DNA from 4 places in the Peribacillus sp. NPDC097224 genome. Region 1 is predicted to be linked to each of the others. Evidence: riboswitches for the same ligand, from Rfam matches in the RefSeq annotation. Region 1 holds a riboswitch; each other region holds the start of a gene.

Region 1 (5,666 bases):
CCCCCTACATTTACAGGGTGGATTGGAGCTTGAACCGGAAAAATTGGTATTGAATGGCGGAACATTTTATGATTTTTATGAAACGAAAGACGGCCGTTACTTCTCGGTTGGAAGCTTGGAGCCATCATTCCGTGAAGTGTTATGTGAAGCAATCGGACAGCCTGAACTGTTCGAGTTAAGCATGAAGCAAGATGCGGAAAGCAGCATCCAATTCAAAAGGATCATCAAGCATGCATTTCTTGAAAAGACATTTGAAGAATGGCAGGGCATATTCGAAGATTTCGAGGCTTGTGTCGAACCGGTGCTGACTTTTTCTGAAGCGACCAATCACCCGCAACTGCAAGCGCGCGGCATGATAGTCGAAGTGCCTGATGGAGAAGGAAAGATGCAGAGGCAGATGGCTTGTCCCATCAAAACATCGGTCTTCACTCCAGAGTATAAACATGTTGGGATGAAGCCGGGACAAAGTAATGATGAGGTCTTTGGCACTCTTGAATTGGAGCGATAGCAACGGATGGACCGGCAGATGATCTGCCGGTTTTTTTGTGGGTTAAAGGGGGAGTCCCTTAAGACATGTGAATATTTACTAGTTATAACGTATCCACACCGGGTAAGAGAGTATCATCCTTCGAATAAGGACTTGTCTGTATACACCAAGCTCAAATAAGGAGGATGATTGGCATGTTCGGTTTGTCTGATATCACTAAATTTCTCTTTTCCTTTTTTCTGATTTTACCGGTTGTCACGCTCATTCATTTAGGTGGGCATCTATTCTTTGTCACACTATTTGGCGGTACGGAGAAAAAAATCAAGATCGGATGTGGAGATAAGATTTTCTCCTTTTGCAATATAGAAGTGAGAAAATACTACTTTTGGAATGGGCATTGTGAGTTCAAGGGATTAAAATATGATAATAAGTTCACGAATAGTTTGATTTACTTAGGGGGAGCCCTCTTTAACCTAATTAGCATGTTGTTGATATATAGTTTGGTTTATCAGGGAATCTTGGAGAAGTCGGTCCTCTGGTACCAATTCATATATTTCTCTTTTTATATCATGTTCTTTTCCTTATTTCCGATGTATTTTTCCGATGGGTCGCCAAGTGATGGAAAGGCCGCAGAATTGACATTGAAGAACCAGCTCGATGATAAGGTGACAGATGATGTAGTGGGGAAGAAAGAGGATGAGGACGATCGATGTTGCTGAATAAGGGACGAGCATAGGCTCGTCCCTTTTTGTTCTTATCCCCAGACTTCTTTGGCGACATCCACGACGAATTTTAACTTTTCCCATTGCTGCTCTTCCGTTAGCTTGTTGCCAAGATGTGTGGAAGCGAATCCGCATTGAGGGCTTAAGCATAATTGTTCATGTGGCACGAATTGTGCCGCTTCTTTAATACGTGATTTAACGGTTTCTTTATCTTCAAGTTCGCCATTCTTCGAAGTGACCACGCCAAGGACAACTTGTGCACCGTCATTTGGAATGTGTTCTAATGGCTTAAAATCCCCAGAACGATTATCATCGTATTCCAAGAAGAATCCATCTACATTTTCCTTGGCCAATAGAGTTGGTGCGATACGGGCATAGCTGCCTTCAAAAGCCCAAGTCGATTGGTAATTCCCACGACAAAGGTGAGTCGTGACAACCAAATCCTCTGGTTTCCCCTCTAACGTACCATTAATCACGCGCAAGGCTAGGTCGATTAATTGTTCTCTTGTATATTTTCCTCCTTTGAACTGGAAATCCGGAGCGGAAAGTCTGGCTATGTATACATCATCTAATTGTAAGTAACGTACACCGGCATCGTAAAAGGCTTGTAAAGCATCTTGATAGGCTTTGATGATGTCTTTTGCATAGTCTTCGATGTCAGGATAGATTTCTTCATTATGGACACCTACCGCAAATAATTGATTGGGACTAGGGATGGTTTGTTTCGCCACAGCCCGTCCGTCCACGATTTCATTAAACTCAATAAAGTCTTTAATAAAGGGGTGATCGGGGTTGAAAGAAATCTTTCCTGTATTCCGAACGTTATAACGTTCTGTTTCAATTCCATCAAAGGTGAGGCCTTTTTCCGTGACATACCCTTCGATTCCATTTAAATGTTCCAAGAAGTCAAAGTGCCACCAGGTGCGTCTGAATTCCCCATCAGTCACTGCCTCTAAACCGATTTCTATTTGCTTATCGACGATACGCTTGATTTCCTTCGTTTCAACCTCACGTAATTGTTCGGCGGTAATGATTCCTTCTTTATGTTGCTTTCTTGCCAGATGTACACTTTCTGGTCTTAATAGACTTCCTACGTGATCGGCTTTGAATGGAGCTTTCGTTAAAGTGATAGACATGGTAGATTCCTACTTTCCTTATTAAAATATAAAAACCTCTTCTTTCAAAAAAAGAAGAGGTATAATCAGCAATGCTTATATTCTCTTCTTATCTTCAAGTTGAACACTTCTGGAATTAGCACAGTACAGTAAAGTCTGTTGCTGAGGTATCAAAGGGCCAGTCCCTCCACCTCTCTGGATAAGAATATGAACTATTCAATTAATTACGACTATACAGGTAGTATTAGTAAAGGTCAATAGAAAACAGATAATTTAGAATATATGCGTTATTAGAAAGTAAGTTTCTCTTATTCAAAATACTTTTATACACTTTCGCGGTGAAGTATTAAAAAAAATCCTTTGACTATTGTCAGAATATTTCTTATAATTGTGTACATTATAGCGAGATAGGGGATTATTTAGATGAAAGATTTTTTTAATAAATTATTAACGGGGATGAGCATAGGGATTGTCGTTTCATTAATTCCGAATGCTTTGTTAGGGGAAATACTTAAACTATTGATTCCACATTTTCCCGTGTTACAGCATATATTCGATATCACCGTTTTCGTGATGAGTTTGTTACCTGTCATGATTGGGGTGATGGTCGGGATTTCGTTCAAGCTACCATCCATTCAAACGGCCAGTATCGGGATAGCGGCCATGGTCGGAAGTGGTGCCATCCAGAAAACGGCTGACGGTTTATTTGCCCTTAATGGGATTGGCGTTGTCATCAATACCGGAATTACCGCGGCATTGACGGTATTGTTCCTGCAATTAATTGGCGACAAATTAAAGGCGTATGCGATTCTCTTGATGCCGACTTTAAGTATCTTGGTACCAGGCATGATTGGATACTTCATTCTGCCATACGTAAAATCCGCTACGGGACTATTAGGAGTCGGCATCGCTAACGTGACGTCCTTGCAACCCATTTTGATGGGAGCCATTATTTCCGTTATCTTCTGTCTTATTATCTTATCGCCCATTTCAACGGTTGGGGTAGCGACGGTCATTATGCTCTCAGGGATAGGATCTGGTGCGGCCAACCTAGGCATCGTGGCAGCTGGTGTTGGCCTAGCCATTGCAAGCTACAAAGCGAATTCATTAGGGACGGCTTTAGCCCATGTGTTGGGTTCCCCTAAGATTCAAATGAGGAATTTCTTCATGAAACCGAAAATTGCGTTTCCCATGTTAATCACGTCAGCTATTCTTGGTGCGTTGGCAGGTTTGTTAAACATACAAGGGACCCCATATAGTGCTGGATTTGGTTTATCGGGATTGGTCGGTCCCTTGAACTACATGAAACTGGCGGAAGGCGGATGGATTTTCAGTAACATATCCATCATGGTCATCATTTTCTTCATTCTTCCGATTGTGTTGAACCTTGTACTAATCTACGTTTTCTCAAAGAAATTAAAATGGATTAAAGCAGAAGACTATACCTTGCATTTTGAATAATACGAGGGTAAATGAAAGAAGCAGCCAGGCAAAGGGACCTGGCTGCTTCTTTTGATGGTGCGGCTATTTTCAAAGGGAATGTAACCTTTCAATCTAGAATCTCCCCGGTACTGATGTTGGCCCTGATTCATTTTCATTCTCATGGCCTCGTCCTCACCCCGTTATGAGTTGGTGGATGGGGTGAAGGTCTCTGCGATATGAGAAGTGATTGGACCGTACTTTTCCTGTTCGCTAGCGGGATAGCTAATGATAAAGGTAGTGCCCACTTGATCATTAAAGTAGTACCTCTTATAGATAACGTTCCCATTTTCTTCGTAGGAAATGACATACCAATCGTCCGTAAGTCGCTGATAGGCGATTTCTTCTGTGATATTTTTCAAAGCATCTTCATAATACATTTCAATCGTTTCTTCATCGTTGATTATATTCGTATGGCTAGCAAAGGCGGTAATTTCAAATTCCTCATTATAGAACCTGGCTCCATCACCATTGGTTGGCGGGGTGTCCATATTTAAGCCTTTGGGATAGTACATGGAGAACCCATAACGGCCATTTTGATATAGTTGGTACGCAGTTTTTTGACCGTCGGCTTTTTCTACGGTTTTCTTATCTTCAGTTTTCTTTACTTTCTTTTCTTCTGGTTGCGTTTCTTCCTGGTCTTTCAGGGCAAGATCGACTTGTTCCGTAAGTTTAGTCAACTCAGATTGATAGCTTGATAGCAATTCATCCGACTCGAAGCTTTTTTCTAAAAGTTGTAATTTCTTTTGTGCTAAACTGTAACTTTCTTTTGCGATAAGTTCCTTCACAATCTTCATCGTGTCTTCAAACGAAGAAGTTGTTTCCTGATCAGCAAGGATTTCCTCTTTTAGTTTTTTAGCTTCGGTCTGCAACGTGTTCAACGTGCTTTTATTCGTAATGACGGCATTTAGAGATTCAAGGGAAGTATCAAATTCTTTTTCTTCATATGCAGTGACTGCCGTATCCATATGATTTGCCTGATCTAGATAAGCGGAGGCATCCTCATCCCTTTTTTTCTCCTTTAAGGCCAATTCGAATTGGATGGCTGCCTGATGGTAATCCCGTTTTCCTAGATATTCAATCCCCTTGTCCAAAGCATCCTGGTACCCATCATTTGAACATGAAGCAAGGAAGAATAAGCAGAGGAGGGTAACGGATAGTGAAAGTCCTTTTTTTATCATGTAATCTCCTATTCTATCGTTCGCCATTTTAGCGTGAATTAATTTTACCAGAATTTTAATGCTGTAGGGAGTAATACCAAATTTAAATTATTTTGTTTGAGGGCATTCATCTGTCTTTGTTTTATAGATGAAATAGCTTTTAATTTCTTTTATTTTACTTATAAACCTTATTTTTCAATTATTTATGATAAAATACCTATATCATATTTAGGTATTTAGGTAAGAGATCAGGGGGAGAATATAGTATGAATGTAAGCAAATTATTCAAAATGATGATGGCCATCCTTTTCATTAGTAGCCTAGCATTTCCGTTCACCGCGACAGCCGATGCGGCGAGTACATCAAGTGCCACTGTGACAGCAAGCAACTTGAATGTCAGGGAGAAGGCTTCCGATAAGGCGAAAAAAGTGGGCTCGTTGAAAAAAGGAACCAAAGTAACGGTCTATTCCAAAACAAAATCAGGATGGTCCGAAATCCGTTATAATAAGAAAAAAGCCTATGTATCCACGGAATTTCTAAAGTTCAAGAAAAAAGTGGCGAGTTATAAAAGGGATACGTCCAAAGTGTATGTCTATAAAAGTAACGGAAAAAAATATACCCACTCGAGCACTGGGGAAAAGTACAATAAGGTTTGGACAATCTGGAACCTAAAGGGAGCCGGGGAGAGCTGGAAGGAAGTTGA
Region 2 (5,666 bases), on a different contig from region 1:
GAGTGATGGAGTGTCAAAGAGTAGCGTAAGCAAACGGATTTCCTCCGCCGATATGTCTGAGCGGGGAATGCCAATTGTATGGCCGAATGGATCTTCCAACCAGAAATATGCCGAGATGTCCTGTGCATCTTTTTTATCTGAAAGGGAGTTCGGGAATGTATGTTTAAGCTTATTAAGCATCATGTTCACCTTCTTTCCATTCCATTATATCCAAAAAGGGCAAAGCGGAAAAGAAAACAATGACTGCGTTCATAGGTATTGTTAATCAGTAAAGGCCTGCCCCAGACAGGAGCAGACCCATACTTGCTGTTTCCTTATTTCATCCAATCAGGTTTACCGAAGCCTTGGAACTTGTCATCAATCACCTTTTCAAATTCGGCACTTTCTACAACTGATTTGATATCTTTTGCAAATTGGGCGTCTTTATCCTTAGTGTTTACAGCCACGACATTGCGATACGTATCTGGCATGTTTTCTAAAGCAAGAGCATCTTGAAGGTCCATTTTGGCGGCAATCGCAAAATTACCAGGAACGGCCGATAGGTCAACACTGTCCGTTGCACGAGGTAATTGTGCCGATTCCAGTGGTTCGAATTGAATGTTCTTCGGATTCTTTGTTACATCTTTCTCGGATATTCTTAATGGGTCAACATCCGGATCCACTTCAATCAGGCCCTCATCCAATAAAACTTTAAGTGCACGGGAGAGGTTGACTGGGTCATTGGGAACGGCGATGGTCGCACCATTTTTAATATCGGCCAATGATTTGTATTCCGTGGAGTAAATGCCCATCGGTGCCGTTGGAACAATAATAAGGTCAGAGAGTTCTAAATCATGTTCCTTTGCGAAATTATCCATATACACTTTATGCTGAAAGAGGTTGGCATCGATCGAACCATTACCAAGTGATTTATTCGGCTGGATATAATCACTGAATTCGACGATGTCCACTTTGTAGCCAAGGTCTTCAAGTCCGGGTTGTATGGCCTCTATCACCATGTCGGCATAAGGGCCAGTCGTTGCCCCAATTTTTAATTCTTTTTTGCCCTCCGTTTTAGTTGTCGCATCGTCATTTCCGCAAGCTGACAACCCAAGGGCTAATGCACATATAGATAATAATGAAGTGATTTTTTTCACGAAAAATTCCTCCTTGTTTAATGTAGTGTCATCGTTAACATTCATGAATCTTATCGTTTGTTTACATAGTGAGAGGCCTTATCGCCTATCATTTGGATGATTTGGACAAGACAGATCAGAACGACCACCGTTGTGATCATGATCGTGTTGTCATAACGGTAATAGCCGAAACGAATCGCGAGGTCACCGATTCCTCCTCCGCCGATTGTTCCTGCCATAGCCGAGAAGCCGATGAGTGATATTGTCGTTAATGTCACGCCTTGGATGATTCCAGGCCTTGCTTCAGGAAGAAGCACATCCTTGATGATCATCCATGGGGAAGCGCCCACGGCAATCGCGGCTTCAATCACTCCCTTATCTATTTCCCTCAATGCAGATTCTACGATCCTAGCGAAAAAAGGTATGGCGGAGACTGATAGGGAAACGGAAGCCGCTAGCGGTCCAATTGTTGACCCGGTAAGGAATTCGGTTAAAGGAAGCAAAGCGACTAAAAGAATGATAAACGGAATCGAGCGGACTAGATTGACCACGAAACCGAGGGACCGATTCAACGTGATATGTTCAAAGAACAAATTTCTGGTCGTCGTAAACAGCAACACTCCTAGAGGCAGTCCAATCAGGAGGGCAACCGCAAGGGAAATTCCGACCATATAAATCGTTTCCAGAAAGGCTTTATTAAGGTCAGGCAAAATATTGATGATGGAATCAAGCAGTGACATGATTTAACACCTCCACGGATTGGGTCCGGCTTCTTATGTATTCAAGGGCTACTTGCACTTCTTCAGGCTCACCAATCAATTCGATGATCAAGATTCCTAGAGGGACATCCTGGATATATTCAATTTTCCCGTGCAGGATATTCCCTCTGACAGAATAGTTTTGTAGAGTATCCGAGAGTATCGATTCACCAGCGGTTTGCCCTTCAAATTGTATTTTGATAATCGTTCCTTTGTTTTCCCTAATAAGGTGGGGAGGAAGTTCAAAATCCAATACGCTGCTGATGAACTGCTTAGTCAGTTCTTGTTTGGGTTGTGAAAATATTTCATAAACAGGGCCATCTTCGATAATTCGTCCATCTTGCATGACGGAGACACGATGGCACAGTTCCTTGACCACTTCCATTTCATGGGTGATCAACACGATGGTGATGCCCAGTTCTTTATTGATCTTTTTCAACAACTGTAAGATCGACTTCGTTGTGGTTGGATCAAGGGCTGATGTCGCTTCATCACATAATAGGACGGTAGGGTCATTCGCTAAGGCCCGTGCAATGCCGACCCGCTGTTTTTGTCCGCCACTGAGTTGAGCCGGATAAACATCTTTTTTATCACGAAGGCCAACGATATCCAAAAGCTCTAGAACGCGGTTGGTAATGACCTCCTTTGGTTGATGGGCGGCTTTCAAGGCGAAGGAGATATTGTCAAAAACCGTTTTGGAACTGACTAGGGAAAAATGCTGAAATATCATGCCGATTTTCTGGCGTTGTTTGCGAAGCTCCTGGCTTGATAAGGTTGTTAAGTCGACGCCATCGATGATGATGCTACCATTGGTCGGACGCTCAAGAAGATTCAGACAGCGAATCAATGAACTCTTTCCCGCGCCGCTATACCCGACAATCCCATAAACCTCTCCCGTTTGAATGGTTAAAGATACATTATCCACTCCGATAACTCGGGTATTCTTCGAGATATATTCCTTTCGAACTGAACGAATTTCAATCATGATGCTATCCTCCTTATACATAAAAAAGCTACCTCTATCATTCAGAAAGAGGCAGCGAAATTATATCCCGTCTTATCTTTCAGAATGGTATTTCATTCTGCAGGAAGGGGCACCATTCCCGATTTGGGGCGGTTGCCGGACGTCATAGGGCCTGGTCCCTCAGTCACTCTTGATAAGTTAATTACTATTTTAGTATTTTATTATTTTTTTAATATAATCTATATTATTTGTTAAATACAGTAATGTCAATTATTTTTTGAATTTTATCAAGATTATGAATCGAATGATCTACTTGCCCAGATTATAGTGGCCATTTGCTAAGTTACACGGAACGTCCCGGATCTTACATGGCCTGTCTGCGTAAGAATATGGACTTTGATCACTCCCATCATTAGAAAAAATATTATACTTGTAAAAAGTATGGAGAGATAATACATTTATTGTAAGTGAATTAGAAAATAAAGGATGATGAGGTTTTCCAAAAAAATGATTGGGGTGGAAAGTCATGCTGGAAATGAAAACGATAAACGATGTGGTTTGCGTAAAAGGGACACCGGAAGGAAACAAATCAGGCATGAGCGTGAATGTGTTCTTAACCGATGGCATGTTAGTTGATACGGGGGCAAAAATCTTGTTGAAGGAACTTACTCCATTCTTTGAAACCGCTGATTATGATATGGTGGCGCTGACGCATTATCATGAAGACCATACGGGTGGGGCCGCATGGATACAGGAACATAGGAACGTCCCCATCTATATTCATCCGATGTCCCTCGATATTTGTGCAAAGGATGCCGAATATCCCGATTACCGCAGAGTTTTTTGGGGAGACAGGGATGCCTTCAAGGCAGAACCATTGGGAGGGGTCGTCCATTCACGCACTCAAACATGGGAGCCAATCTTTACACCAGGGCATTCGAGGGACCATATGGTTTACCTGAATCATAGTAATGGCATGCTGTTTTCGGGTGACCTGTTTGTAACGCCGAAAACAAAGCTCGTTTTAAGGGAGGAATCAATTCCGTTCATCATGGAATCCATCAAGAAACTGCTTCGGTATGATTTTGTAGAGGTCTTTTGCTGCCACGCCGGGTATGTCCCGAACGGGAAGGAAATGTTTGAAAGAAAGCTCAGCTACTTGGAAAATCTGCGCGGTGAAATTTTGCGTTTGCATGATCAAGGATTGGAAGTCCATGAAATTCAGCAAAACGTGTTGCCTAATCGGTATCCGCTTATCGAGATATCCGGTCATGAATGGGATTCGGAGCATATCATTACATCGATACTGAAAGAGAGTAGGTTGTATTCAGAGGAAAGGAAGAAATGATGAATAAGAGGATGGGGGATAGGGTCGAAGAACAAGGCGGGAGCCTCATTGTAATCCTAGTGAAAATTTGATACAGTTAAACTGAAAAATAGTATTTCGTCTAGAAATGGGTGCAGATAAGAACATGTAGCTTATCTGCTTAAAAGGGAAGTCGGTTAGAATCCGACGCTGTCCCGCAACTGTAAATGAGAGCGATTCGAAGGAATGCCACTGTCTTTTTTGCAAGAAAAGATGGGAAGGTTCGAAAAGCGATGATCATGAGCCAGGAGACCTGCCCGTTTTTAGCACAACGCCAGAAACCTACGAGGATAGGGGGTGTTAAGTGCGAAAAATTAGCAAGAACATGCTTTCTTATTTTTGTAGAAAAATGGGGAATCATGGTCATTTTTGTTATGTTTCGTTTGCACTCTAACAACTTCTGAATGGGAAGTTGTTTTTTGTTTTTTACAAGTCCATATTGGACAACATTCAAAAAGAATCCTGTTAATTAGACAGGACAGCTATCATAGGGGGCCATATCATTGTTTGGTACAGTTGAGCATTTTACGGACTATTTAAAAGCGCAAATCATGCGTAACTTTTGTGTGGAAGAAATGATATCTTTAGATGATTGCCGAGCAAGCTTGATTGAGGAAATCCAGGTTCATGGCAAAAACGTAGAAGATAGGAAAGAATACGAAGCAAATCTTGAAAGAGCCTTTAGCCAAGTGAATCTAGAAATATTCGGCTATCAAGAAATCAAGTAAAGAGCCGCCCATAAGGGAAGCTCTTGTTTTCAATCTTTATTGATGTTCGGTTCCGTTTCATCATGAAAGTCATGGGCTTCCTCAATGTTCAAGGTGTCCGCGGCTTCATAGACGTTTCCGCCAGCAAGTCCTTCATTGATGATACGATCGATATCGAGATATACAGAATCCTTACCGTCATACTCGGTATCCTTCAGAAATGTAATCTTTTCTTTATCCAAATGAACTCCCTCCTTGGCTTTTTATTAGTGTTAGCCAAAGAGGGATTCTTTATTCTATTTAGTCGTACACGTGGTACACCATTAAATCATGAATCATGCCCTTGAGTTTTTCTTCCTCTGACTCTACAGGCGGATTGGTTAACCACTCAATGGACCCATCTTTATGATAGAGGGCTTGGACGGCCAATTTATTGAAGTAAAAGGAAATCTTCCAGCCAGGTAAATTCTTGTGCAACGGCTTCCATTGAAAATGCGTAATCATATGTATAACCTCCATATCGCTGTTTCTCATTTCATTATAATGGAAAAAGCAGGATGGAGGTTATTTTCTTATGTGATTCGGAAAAGTTAATTCAATGAACAGGTTTTTTAAATGTAGTAGGCGGCTCGCTTCAATTTCCTCTTCATCAAATTGCATGGGTTTTGAATTGACTTCATAAATGAATAGAGCACCGGATGTATCTTCCCCGATATCAATGGAGAATTCCCCAAGAAAGCCAAACTTCCTGGAGAG
Region 3 (5,666 bases), on a different contig from region 1:
GCGATGATTGTCACGATGGAGATGGAACGTAAAATGTTAATAAGATTATTCGTTTGAATGAACGATGGATTCGCAATAGCAAAAACGGCAATCAAGATGATGATCGTCAGAATCGTTCCATATTTATAAAAGAATTCGAACAGATCAACTTTTTTCCTGGCTGGCGTTGTTGGTTTCTCTGTAAGAACCGGAATTGGTGTACTCATCCTATTTGCCCCCTGTTGAGTAGAATAGTAGTTCTTCTTCATTTGTCTTGCTTGTCTCTAGCTCCTTGACCATCCTTCCGTCATATAAAACATAGGTCCTGTTTGTGATTCCTATGATTTCGGCCAATTCGGACGATGCATAAATAATCGCTTTCCCCTTTTGGGCTAATTTTGCGATCAGTTCAAAAATATCCTTCTTGGCCCCGACGTCGACGCCTTTTGTCGGCTCATCGAATATGTATACATCCGCATCAGCCAATAACCACTTTCCGATGGCGATCTTTTGCTGATTGCCCCCTGATAGGTTTTCGACCTTCGCTTCCTCTGAAGGAGTTTTGATCCCAAGAGTGGCTATCAGGTCTTTCGCCTTTATCTTTTCTGCCTGGCGATCGACGAAGCTGAATGCCTTACTGAATTTCCCGACACTTGCAGCAGTCAGATTCGTAGTAACAGACTCCTGTACGAGAACGCCTTCTTTCCTCCGTTCTTCGGGGACTAGTGCCAAGCCGCTCTTCACAGCATGATGGGGCGTTTTCAGGCTAAGCTTCCTTCCTTTTAACACAACTTCCCCCGTTATAATGGCCGTATGGCCGAAAAGCGTTTTACAAAGCTCCGTTTTTCCTGCCCCGACAAGACCCGCTAAACCGACTATCTCACCGGCCCTCACATGAAGACTGACATCTTTGACTTTATCGGCATCCGACAGTCGGTTCACTTCAAACATCACCGCACCTATCTCGGCATTCACGACGGGAAACTGTTCTTCCATTGACTTTCCAAGCATCTGCTCAATCACTTCGTTTTGTGTGATATCACTGATTCTACTGCGCCTCACACTCTTCCCATTTCTCATGATTGTAATGTCCTCACACACTTCAAATATCTCGGGTAGACGATGAGAAATGAAAATAATGCCTACACCACGTTGCTTCAGCTCATTCACAATCCGGAATAGTTCCGTTGTTTCCGTATGGCTTAACGGAGCAGTCGGCTCATCGAGAATCAAGAATTTACATGCGGTTGAAACGGCCCTAGCTATCAAGACCATCTGCTTTTCGGCCAACGTAAGGTCCCTTACCAGTTTTTTCGAAGACACATGGATGTTCATTTCTTCCAAGATTTCCGTCGCTTTTCTATGTAATTCCTTCCACTTGATGATTTGTTTTCTCCCCATGTTCTGTACGGATTCATTCAGCATCACGTTCTCCGCAACCGTTAAATAAGGAATGAGGGCCGTATCCACTTCCTGATACACAATTTGAATGCCAGCTTCCTGTGCCGACTTTGGCGAACGGATATCCTGTACCTGGCCATTTAGAAAAATGTCGCCGGTATAATGGACATGAGCTCCTGATAAGACTTTCATTAGCGTCGATTTCCCTGCTCCATTTGCGCCGACCAATGCATGTGCTGTTCCCGACTGTACTGAAAAATCAACTTCACTAAGCGCTTTTACACCTGGAAACTCAATCGATATTTGTTTCATTTCTAGTTGAATGCCCATGTCCAATCCCTCCCATTAAACAGACACTCTCTTCAACTTGAAAGAGAGTGTCTACTGATTCTGATCGTTACTTCTTATAATGTTCTTTCAATACTTTCATCCAGTCTTCTTCAAATTCCGTTGATACTCCCCAGCCTTGAACAATGCCGGATAGATTGGTCATATTGACAGCGTCCTTCGATGATTGAAGCTGTTTTTGAGATATCAATGATGCTTCTAAATCATAGGTTTGCGGCGTTTCTTCCCCCGCTAGTTTTTTCGCTAGCAGTCTCATATTCACTGCACCAATCAACTTCGGATCAACCGCTGCGGTATACGACCATGAGCTTCCTTTTGTTTGAATCTCCTGAAGGTCGGCATTGGACACGTCAATACCATAGATTTTCACTTCATCGCGCCCCGCTTCTTTTATCGCACGAGCTGCTCCGATAGCGAATGCATCCCAGGTTGCGAAAATTGCGTCTATTTTACCTTTTGGATACTTGTTCAACATCGCTGAGACGGCATTTTGCGTCTGGACCGAAGTATCTGAAGATGCCACTCCGAATCTTTCAATTTCATGAATGCCAGGATTTTCTTTCAGCTTTTCTTGATACACGGCATTTCTTCTCACCATAGGAGGGAAACCATCTACCCAAAGGTATGCAATGTTCGCTTCGCCTTTTTGCTCTTCAATCAATTTGTCAAAAGCAAGAGTTGCCAATGCTTCGTCATCTTGTGAGGTTACTGTTACCCCATCAATTTTCGTTAAATCGCCGATGGAATCGAATGTGACTACGCTTTTCCCTGCATCAACCAACTTTTGTACGTCATTCACTGTCGCTGCATCATCACCATGGGAAATGATATAGCCATCATAGTCTTCCTCCAGAGCCTGAGCGATGGCGTCATGGAATTTAGCCGTATCGCCATTGGCCGTAAAAGTATCTACTTGGAAGCCAAGTGCTTCTCCTTCTTCTTGCGCCCCTGCTAAGTATTGGGCCGTGTGATCATCGCCGCCAATTTTACGAATGACTTTAATTTTAGCTCCCTCGCCTTTCGCAAATCGCTCTGGAACATTTTCAAAAGATACCTTTTCCTCTTTTTTCGCTTCCCCTGTACTTTGTCCCGAAGAACACCCCGTCAAAAGCAACGCCGAAGCGATGACTGAAACGAAAGCTCCTTTTAAAATTGATTTTCCCATTTTAATTCCCCCTATTTTTTACATTATTCTTATCTGTTAGCTCGGCATAAACACAAAATAAAAACCTCTCTAAAATAGAGAGGTTTAATCAGCTGGTTTGCAGACTTATCCCTCTCTTATCTGTCAAAACATTTCTGTTTTGCAGGATTTAGCACCAATTCCTAATTGGAACGGTTGCTGGGCATCGTAGGGCCAGTCCCTCCGCCACTCTTGATAAGAGAATATAATGTGTTACGTTTCGTTATGGTAAGTACCACTTTATAGGGATATAGTCATTAAGTCAATAGTTTTTAGAATATTTTAAATGTTTTATTTTCCTTGCAGTTTCGCCAGGCGTCTTTTCTCGATTTTTTCAAGGCGTTCGAATTGGCGCAGTTTCACTTCGAACAGGGTAATCGGATCACGGTAGACTTCAGGATTTTGTCTCATATGTTCCAATGTAGCCTGCTGTTCTTTGATTTCGGCTTTCGTCTGTTCGATATTTTTTTCAAGGATGGCAAATGGACTGCGGTAGAACAGGGATATGTCACGTTCCAAGGATTTTTCGAACAATCCAAACTGAGTAAGGAATCTGTCACTGATCATATCGGCAACATCCTGGAAGTCTTCATTTTCCAAGAACTTCTTATATCGATTGTACATATTCGCTTTATTTTGCGGAATCGCACCAAATAGCTTCCCGGCTCCCTTAAGAATCAACTGAGATGGGGTCCTTCTTAGTAATATGTTTACATTTTCTATTCGGATGCTGCTTGTCATCCGGTCCGCATCACGGCGCCAGTCATCCAAGACCCGGAAGTCCCCGGCCAGTACAATACGTTCTTCTTTGTATAGCTCATTGAAGCCTGCGCTCATCTCATCCATGAACTGTTGGCTTTGCGTGAATTCTAACTCAGATGTAGCAATCCAGTCTTGAAGCGAGCGGAAATACTGCGGCATGATTTTATCGGATATAAATGCCTGGATCCGATCGTTCATTTCCTGATTCAACTGTATATGCACTTGGCTAAAGTCACTATTCTCAGATAATGTTTTAGAGCAATCACGCAGTAATTCAGGAATTCGTGTGGAAAGCTGTTTTTTCACTTCTTCTTTTAATAAGCGATAAGATCTTGTAATGTTTTCGGTTTTTTCTTTTTCCAAATCAGTCAACTGATTCGTAGCGCCATTCAACTTCACTTCCATCTGTTCATTCCAAGAAATCGAATGCTCGCATTTCCGTTCATTCGCTGCCCGTTTTTCTAATAGATAGGATAAAGTTTTACGCGTGAAGGCAAGGAGCTTCTCCGCCCTCATTTCCTTCCAATTGCTATCTTGATAGTTTGCGTGAAGGAAGACGGCTAGATCCTGCAGTTGCTGTTTGCTGTCATAAAGCTTGGAGAAAGCAAATACCTTCGCGTTCGGGAAATAAGCATTCACCTTATCCCATGTTTCATCTTCCATCCTGACTGCCACTTGATCACTATAGATGGTATCCATTTTATTCAGCAAGAAATGAATAGGAAGTTTAGGGGCCATTTGTTGCATTTCCAATAGCAAATCACGTTCACTGCCCGTGAAAGGTGCCCGTGCATCCAGAACGAACATCACTCCATCGCTCTCCAGTAAGTAATTTTGGAAGTCAGGGTCTACGCTTTTCTCTCCATTAAATCCTGGAGTATCCAGTAGACGCAGGCGATTATTTCTCAAATAATCACTGATGAGTGTCACATCGACAATCGTTCCGCGTTGACGACGCGTTTCATCCAACTCCGTTAACTCTTCGACCATTTTACGATCTGTATCGGTAATTTCATAGATTTCCAGGTCATCGCCATCTTTAACGCTCACAAGAGATGAATGGTCTTCCGCTGCAATGCTTTCACCCGCTATCGATTGAATGAAGGATGTCTTGCCATTTCCTGCACTTCCAACAAGAAGCAGATTGAAATTGCTCATATCCTTAATTCCCTCAACCATCCATTTCAGCTTATTGCCGACTAATAGATCATTGCTCTCTGCCCATTGAATGATGGAGTGAATCAGTTTTTCGCCTGCTTCGAGACCGCCTCCCAATCTAGGGGATTTCGCTAACAGACTTTCTGCATCTTGAACAACAAGTGCGCTCACTGTATCTGGGAAAATCTCATTCCAGGAAAGGACAGATGCCGCTGCAAATAACGAAATCTCCCCTTCAGCGATTTTTAACCAATTTTCCAACAGTCTTGGTACGACAGGACTTAACTCTTTGACTAAATGCGTACCTTCTAGTAATCCTGCATAGGCATCGCGATAATAGACGGAAAGCTCATCCCAAACATCCCCGTTGTTCAATTCGATTTCATCGATCAATTTATTGATGACCTTAAGCCATTCAAAGTAAGAATCCGTATATTTATAGTTCTTCCAAAGGGCTACCGTCATTTTCTCAAAACGATCTTGGTCAAGATTATATAAGGATCTAAGCACGTTCGCGAAATAATCCGGAGCCGTCGATTGTGCAACGCCCTGCTGGATGTATGTTTTCAAAACATCGAACCAAGCCATTGACTCCGTACGGATACTTTCGTTGGCCGCTAAAACTATCGCGCTATTCCAATCCTTTTGCGCTTCAAAGAAGGAACGCGCAATTTCCGTGACATTTGGATAATCCGGTTGGAAATCGACTGCTTCCTTCACCACTTTGGATGCCAGATCATTTCTTGTTTCTACTATGTATAGTGAAAACAGTTGCAGAAGGACTTCCGTCTTTAATACAGGTTCGCTCGTATTAATGGCTTTATAAATATCTTCT
Region 4 (5,666 bases), 150 kb from region 1:
GAGCAGGATCCGGTACGTCAACAGATCACTTTTCATTTTACCTCTACAGACCGATTTTTGAAAGACTCTAATATATGCTTATCCGTGGATTTTACGTTGTAATTCCAGAACCATTTTATTGCATTGCTCATGTTCCCTATCTCTTACTTTTTCAACCTCGATACGAAGGTCTAAATTTCTGCTGTATTCACTGTACCCAACCCCATGTGATAACTGCATAGCTTTTTCCATTTCGCTCGTTACGTTTAAATCTAAAGTATTGATAGTGAACCATCCTTTCAAATTTGTGAATCATTTTGTTTCTTCGTCTATTCTATACCCTTTGCTTTCAACTTTAAACCCCAACTTAAAAACGACCTGGAAATCCAGGTCGTCTTTCGTTGCTTTATTCCTTTGCAGGTACGACTGCACCCTCATATTCCTCAAGAATGAAATCTTGAATTTCTTTGGAATGTAATACTTCCACAAGCGTCTTGATTTCTTCTTTGTCTTCGTCACCTTTATTAACAGCGATCACGTTCACATATGGTGATTCAGAATCTTCTATTGCAATGGAATCTTTAAGTGGATTCAAGCCAGCGTCGATTGCATAGTTAGAGTTGATTAGGACCGCATCTCCTTCGCCGCTTTCATAGATCTTCGGAAGTAATGCCGCTTCATAATCTGCATCGAATTTAATGTTCTTCTTATTCTCGACAATATCTTTTACTGTAGCTGTCGTTTTATCAATGCCTTCTTTAAGAGTAATCAGGCCATTCTTTTCTAAAAGTGATAAGGCACGTCCATGGTCTGCAACAGAGCTGCTTAAAATGATTGTTGCTCCTTCTGGAAGCTTATCAATGCTTTTATATTTTTGTGAATACAAAGCAATTGGTTCAATATGGATGCCGCCTGCATTAACAAAATCATATCCATTTTCCTTAATTTGAGATTCTAAATAAGGAATGTGCTGGAAGTAGTTCGCGTCCAGTTCTTTATTGTTCAAAGCCTTGTTTGGCAAGATATAGTCTTGGAATGTTTCCACTTCCAATTCAATGCCTTTTTCTTTAAGAAGAGGAATCGCTTTTTCAAGAATCTCTGCATGTGGTACATTCGATGCACCCACCACTAACTTCTTCGTATCATCGCCACTACCTGTATCTTTCTCTTTATCCGTTCCGCAAGCCGCCAATGCAATTGATAAAACTAGAACGAATGCAAACCCTAAAAACTTTTTCATCCTTTTCATCTCCCCTTATCTTTTATCCAATTTAGAAGTAATCACATCACCGATAATCTGTATGATGAAGACAATAATTAATATGACAATCGTCGCTACCAGGGTAACGTCGTTGTGATTCCGTTGATAACCGTCCAGATAGGCTAAGTTACCCAATCCACCAGCCCCGATGACACCTGCCATTGCCGTGTATCCAACCAATGCAATCGATGTTACCGTGATGCCTGATATAAGGGCCGGCATCGATTCTGGAAGGAGGACCTTATAAATGATGGTGCTGGTTTTGGCTCCCATTGATTTAGCCGCTTCAATCACGCCTTTATCAATCTCACGAAGGCCGATTTCGACCATCCGCGCATAAAACGGTGCTGCACCGATAATGAGTGCTGGTAATGCCGCATTCTCACCAATCATGCTACCGACAAGTAATTTGGTGAACGGAATTAATAATACAATCAAGATAAGGAATGGAATCGAACGGAAAATATTGACGAAAGCACTTAACACACCGTTAACGCCCCGATTTTCCCACATATTCCCCTTGCCTGTTAAAAACAGAAGCAACCCCAATAGTATCCCTATAAAAAAGGTCGCTACAACTGAAATACTTGTCATATACAGCGTTTCTTTCGTCGCTTCTATGATGTCTTCCCAATCTACATTCGGCAATAATTCTTCAAGCATGAGTAATCACCTCCACGCCTACCTGCTGTGCTTTTATGAATTCGATTGCGCGGAGCATTTCATCTTCACTGCCATCAAGGTGGATGAACAATGTTCCATATGAGCCGCTTCTCGTTTGTGATATCTTCCCCTGGACAATGTTCACATCCAACTCAAAATTACGTACCAATTTTGTGATCAACGGGCTTTCTGCATGATCCCCCACGAATGTCAGTTGAATCACTTTTCCTGCTGGATACCGTTCAAACAAATGCTCCATCGTTTCTTTTGTCTCTTCTGGTTCCGTCACCTGCTGAACAAAACGCTTAGTCATCTGTTCTTTAGGGTTTCTGAATACTTCCAGGACAGCTCCCTGTTCGACTACCCGTCCACTTTCCATCACAGCCACTCGATTGCAAATCTTCCGAATGACATGCATCTCATGTGTAATCAAGACAATGGTTAAACCAAGGCGTTGATTTATATCCACAAGCAATTCCAGGATGGAATCGGTTGTCTGGGGATCTAGAGCGGACGTGGCCTCATCACACAAAAGCACTTTCGGGTTATTGGCAAGAGCCCTCGCTATTCCCACCCTTTGCTTTTGTCCACCACTTAGCTGCGATGGATACGCTTTTTCTCTTCCTTCCAATCCAACTAACTTAATGAGTTCATTGACGCGCTTGATGCGTTCTTGCTTGGAGATGCCCGCAATTTCCAAAGGAAAGGATATATTTTCTTGAACGGTCCTTGACCATAAGAGATTAAAATGCTGAAAAATCATGCTAATCTCTTGACGGGCTTTACGAAGCTTAGACCCTTTAATTGTTGAAACTTCATTTCCCGCAACGTTCACGGAGCCCTCAGTAGGCCGTTCCAACCCATTCAGCATACGTATGAGCGTACTCTTGCCAGCCCCACTGTATCCGATGACTCCGAAAATCTCACCTTTATTTATTTCTAAATTCACACTATTCACGGCATGAATCGTTTCGCTATTTCCTTTTCCTGTTCGAAAAAGTTTACTGACGTTTGACAATGTAATCATGTATGCTCACCTCTTTATCCAATTAAGCCTATGAATTTAGTCGATTTATTTTTATGGCCTCCTGATGAATCTATCCTCTATGATTCAAAGAAAATAGAAAAAGCCCTTCTGCATGAGCAGAAAGGCAGGGAAAAGCAGGCCTTCCTCTCATCTCCCAAAGCCTCTACGCTTTGTGTGAATTGGCACCTTTCCAAGGAAAATCCTTGTCGGTTGCCGGGTTTCAACGGGCACATCCCTCCACCTCTCTTGATAAGAGCTATATATGGACTATTCTTTTTTGTCTTAACATTCACTTTACTATGTCTGAAATTTTAACACAGATAAAAAAGGAGTGCAATGTAAAATCCTAGGGTGTACCTGTTTCTCCATTAAACTCTTTGAGAATTCACTGACACGATATTCGTCGCTTTTTCAATCGCTTGCTCTAGATCTTCAAGTAAATCGTCTACATTTTCAATACCGATTGAAAGGCGAACCTGGTCGGCACTGACACCGGCCTTGACCAGTCCTGCATCATTCAATTGCTGGTGAGTTGTACTTGCTGGGTGGATGATTAGGCTTTTAGCATCCCCGACATTGGCGACATGCGACCATAACTCAACCGAATTGATGAGTGTGGAACCTGCTTCACGTCCACCCTTAATTCCAAACGTCACCACAGATCCGGCTCCCTTAGGCAAGTATTTATCCGCTAGGGCTTTATCGGGATGATCATCGTTACCCGGATAAGAAACCCATGAGACTGCCGGATGATTCTCCAAGTATTGAATGACCGTCCTCGTATTCAACAGGTGTTCCTTCATCCTGACATGGAGCGTTTCCAGGCCAAGCGTGAACTGGAATGCACTTTGAGCACTTAACGTCGGTCCCAAATCCCGAAGCAATTGCACACGCGCTTTCGTGATAAAGGCAGCAGGCCCTACCGCTTCGGAATAGACAAGTCCATCGTAACTAGGGTCAGGTTCCGTAAAGCCTGGATAATTAGGCGAATTCCAATCGAATTTACCACCGTCGATGATGACTCCCCCTAATGTCGTACCATTACCCAATAGCCACTTTGTAGCTGAATGGATGACAATATCCGCCCCAAAGTCTATTGGTCGGCACAGATACGGCGTTGCGAAAGTGTTATCAATAATAAGAGGTATCCCTGCTTCGTGGGCTATTTCCGCCACTGCTTCGATATCAAGAACCCTTAAGCTTGGGTTGCCGATTGTTTCGGCAAATATGGCCTTCGTTCGTGGAGTGATTGCCCGTTTGAAATTTTCCGGATCATCAGGTGAGACGAATTTCACTTTGATTCCGTATTTAGGGAGTGTATTTTCAAATAAATTATAGGTCCCGCCGTACAGTGTTGAAGCAGAAACGATTTCATCCCCCATACCAGCGATATTAAGGATGGAAAGGGATATAGCGGCCATGCCGCTTGCAACTGCCAATCCACCGATTCCCCCTTCTAACAGGGCCATTCTTTCTTCAAAGACACTGACAGTGGGATTGTGAAGCCTCGTATAGATATAGCCATTCTCTTTTAATCCAAACAGATTCGCTGCATGATCTGTATCTTTGAACAAATAAGCATTACTTTGATAAATGGGCACGGCGCGGGCACCCGTTTCGTCGACTTTTAAACCGCCATGCACACTCAACGTCTCAAAGCGGTAATTTTTTTCTGTCATTATATTCTCCCCTTCTTCCATTGTTTTAGTAGGGATTAAAGCGATATTGCCTCTTCTCTTGTTATATGCAAGGAACCTTATAATATGAAGAAGTCGGAACTTCCCGCCACCGTCCATAGAAATTTCCCTATTGAACGATGTCGCCTGGATAAGCGCGTTTTGTAAATGGCAGACATTCCATCCTCGTGTATGATGCGTCTATAACGTATGTACTTCATACAAAATATAGCACTTTAGTAGCAGGTAGTCAATTAGTTATTAGAATATTCAATCATTAATACGAATGCTATTTCCCCCCCATGACTTCAACAAAAAAACCAATCCATGTAGGATCGGCTTTTAGCTTATCTCTTTCAGCAATCCATACAAATAAGGAACAGACTGAAAGGCATATATTTTTTTTGTCATCTTTCCTTTTTCAAAAAGCAAAAGACAGGGTACGCTCTCAATTTCATATCGTTCAGCCAATGTCTGGACATAATTCATGTTCATTTTTCCAGCCTTCATTTCCGGGAACAGCTCTAGTGTTATGGAAAGCATTCTTGAAGCCACCTGGCAGGTTCCACACAAAGGTGTGTATAGATATAAGCTAAAAGTGTTCCCTTGATCAACAGCTTGCTTAAAGTCTTCTTCTTTCCATTCCTCCATCAGTTACTCTTCCATCCTTTTACTTGTAAATTTAGTTTTCACTTTCATATTTGCAGTCAGTAGCACGGAAGCGATGTGATGTTCTGGGGTATCCTCGACTTCCTTGTACATCCTATCTATGTACAAATGCCTTGCTTCCGGCAGTTCCCGACGAAATTGTTTCCTTAGCTTTTCCCCTGACGCATCTGCGTCAAAAAGGATATAAACGTCCCGGCCTATCAATTCATCCACCATTTCATCCAACTTCGTTAAAGAAATGGTGCCATTGGTACATCTGATTTCCACTTCTTCGTCCAGAACGGATGCCACTTTGCGCTTGTCTGAAAGGCCTTCAACCATGATCACTTTATCGGGTACATCCCATTCCATCTCATCACCCCGTCTCCACTCAAATTGAAAAAGAGCAGGC

What was found. A riboswitch is a leader RNA that binds a small molecule or an ion and turns the genes downstream of it on or off. The one in region 1 is predicted to bind S-adenosylmethionine.
Region 2: another riboswitch for S-adenosylmethionine. It lies ahead of ACIQXR_RS07770 (methionine ABC transporter ATP-binding protein); the one in region 1 lies ahead of ACIQXR_RS03620 (5-methyltetrahydropteroyltriglutamate--homocysteine S-methyltransferase).
Region 3: another riboswitch for S-adenosylmethionine. It lies ahead of ACIQXR_RS10735 (sugar ABC transporter substrate-binding protein); the one in region 1 lies ahead of ACIQXR_RS03620 (5-methyltetrahydropteroyltriglutamate--homocysteine S-methyltransferase).
Region 4: another riboswitch for S-adenosylmethionine. It lies ahead of ACIQXR_RS04375 (methionine ABC transporter ATP-binding protein); the one in region 1 lies ahead of ACIQXR_RS03620 (5-methyltetrahydropteroyltriglutamate--homocysteine S-methyltransferase).

Annotation. Positions count from the first base shown of each region.
Region 1 covers NZ_JBIWDK010000002.1:12,100-17,765, reverse strand. The annotation lists gene ACIQXR_RS03630 (CaiB/BaiF CoA transferase family protein) at 1-508, shown strand, start outside; gene ACIQXR_RS03625 (hypothetical protein) at 682-1,206, shown strand; gene ACIQXR_RS03620 (5-methyltetrahydropteroyltriglutamate--homocysteine S-methyltransferase) at 1,242-2,345, opposite strand; SAM riboswitch class I at 2,431-2,530, opposite strand; gene ACIQXR_RS03615 (PTS sugar transporter subunit IIC) at 2,748-3,785, shown strand; gene ACIQXR_RS03610 (hypothetical protein) at 3,797-3,952, shown strand; gene ACIQXR_RS03605 (outer membrane protein assembly factor BamD) at 3,947-4,984, opposite strand; gene ACIQXR_RS03600 (SH3 domain-containing protein) at 5,230-5,666, shown strand, end outside.
Region 2 covers NZ_JBIWDK010000003.1:221,988-227,653, forward strand. The annotation lists gene ACIQXR_RS07755 (PucR family transcriptional regulator) at 1-180, opposite strand, end outside; gene ACIQXR_RS07760 (MetQ/NlpA family ABC transporter substrate-binding protein) at 315-1,136, opposite strand; gene ACIQXR_RS07765 (methionine ABC transporter permease) at 1,187-1,855, opposite strand; gene ACIQXR_RS07770 (methionine ABC transporter ATP-binding protein) at 1,842-2,858, opposite strand; SAM riboswitch class I at 2,928-3,037, opposite strand; gene ACIQXR_RS07775 (MBL fold metallo-hydrolase) at 3,364-4,185, shown strand; cobalamin riboswitch at 4,277-4,478, shown strand; gene ACIQXR_RS07780 (hypothetical protein) at 4,707-4,931, shown strand; gene ACIQXR_RS07785 (hypothetical protein) at 4,961-5,152, opposite strand; gene ACIQXR_RS07790 (YheE family protein) at 5,211-5,414, opposite strand; gene ACIQXR_RS07795 (YheC/YheD family endospore coat-associated protein) at 5,475-5,666, opposite strand, start outside.
Region 3 covers NZ_JBIWDK010000004.1:261,856-267,521, forward strand. The annotation lists gene ACIQXR_RS10725 (ABC transporter permease) at 1-206, opposite strand, end outside; gene ACIQXR_RS10730 (sugar ABC transporter ATP-binding protein) at 208-1,710, opposite strand; gene ACIQXR_RS10735 (sugar ABC transporter substrate-binding protein) at 1,778-2,893, opposite strand; SAM riboswitch class I at 3,007-3,113, opposite strand; gene ACIQXR_RS10740 (GTP-binding protein) at 3,203-5,666, opposite strand, start outside.
Region 4 covers NZ_JBIWDK010000002.1:158,728-164,393, forward strand. The annotation lists gene ACIQXR_RS20540 (YuzK family famiily protein) at 79-231, opposite strand; gene ACIQXR_RS04365 (MetQ/NlpA family ABC transporter substrate-binding protein) at 386-1,219, opposite strand; gene ACIQXR_RS04370 (methionine ABC transporter permease) at 1,235-1,903, opposite strand; gene ACIQXR_RS04375 (methionine ABC transporter ATP-binding protein) at 1,896-2,930, opposite strand; SAM riboswitch class I at 3,075-3,186, opposite strand; gene ACIQXR_RS04380 (O-acetylhomoserine aminocarboxypropyltransferase/cysteine synthase family protein) at 3,299-4,609, opposite strand; gene ACIQXR_RS04385 (thioredoxin family protein) at 4,949-5,257, opposite strand; gene ACIQXR_RS04390 (toprim domain-containing protein) at 5,261-5,626, opposite strand.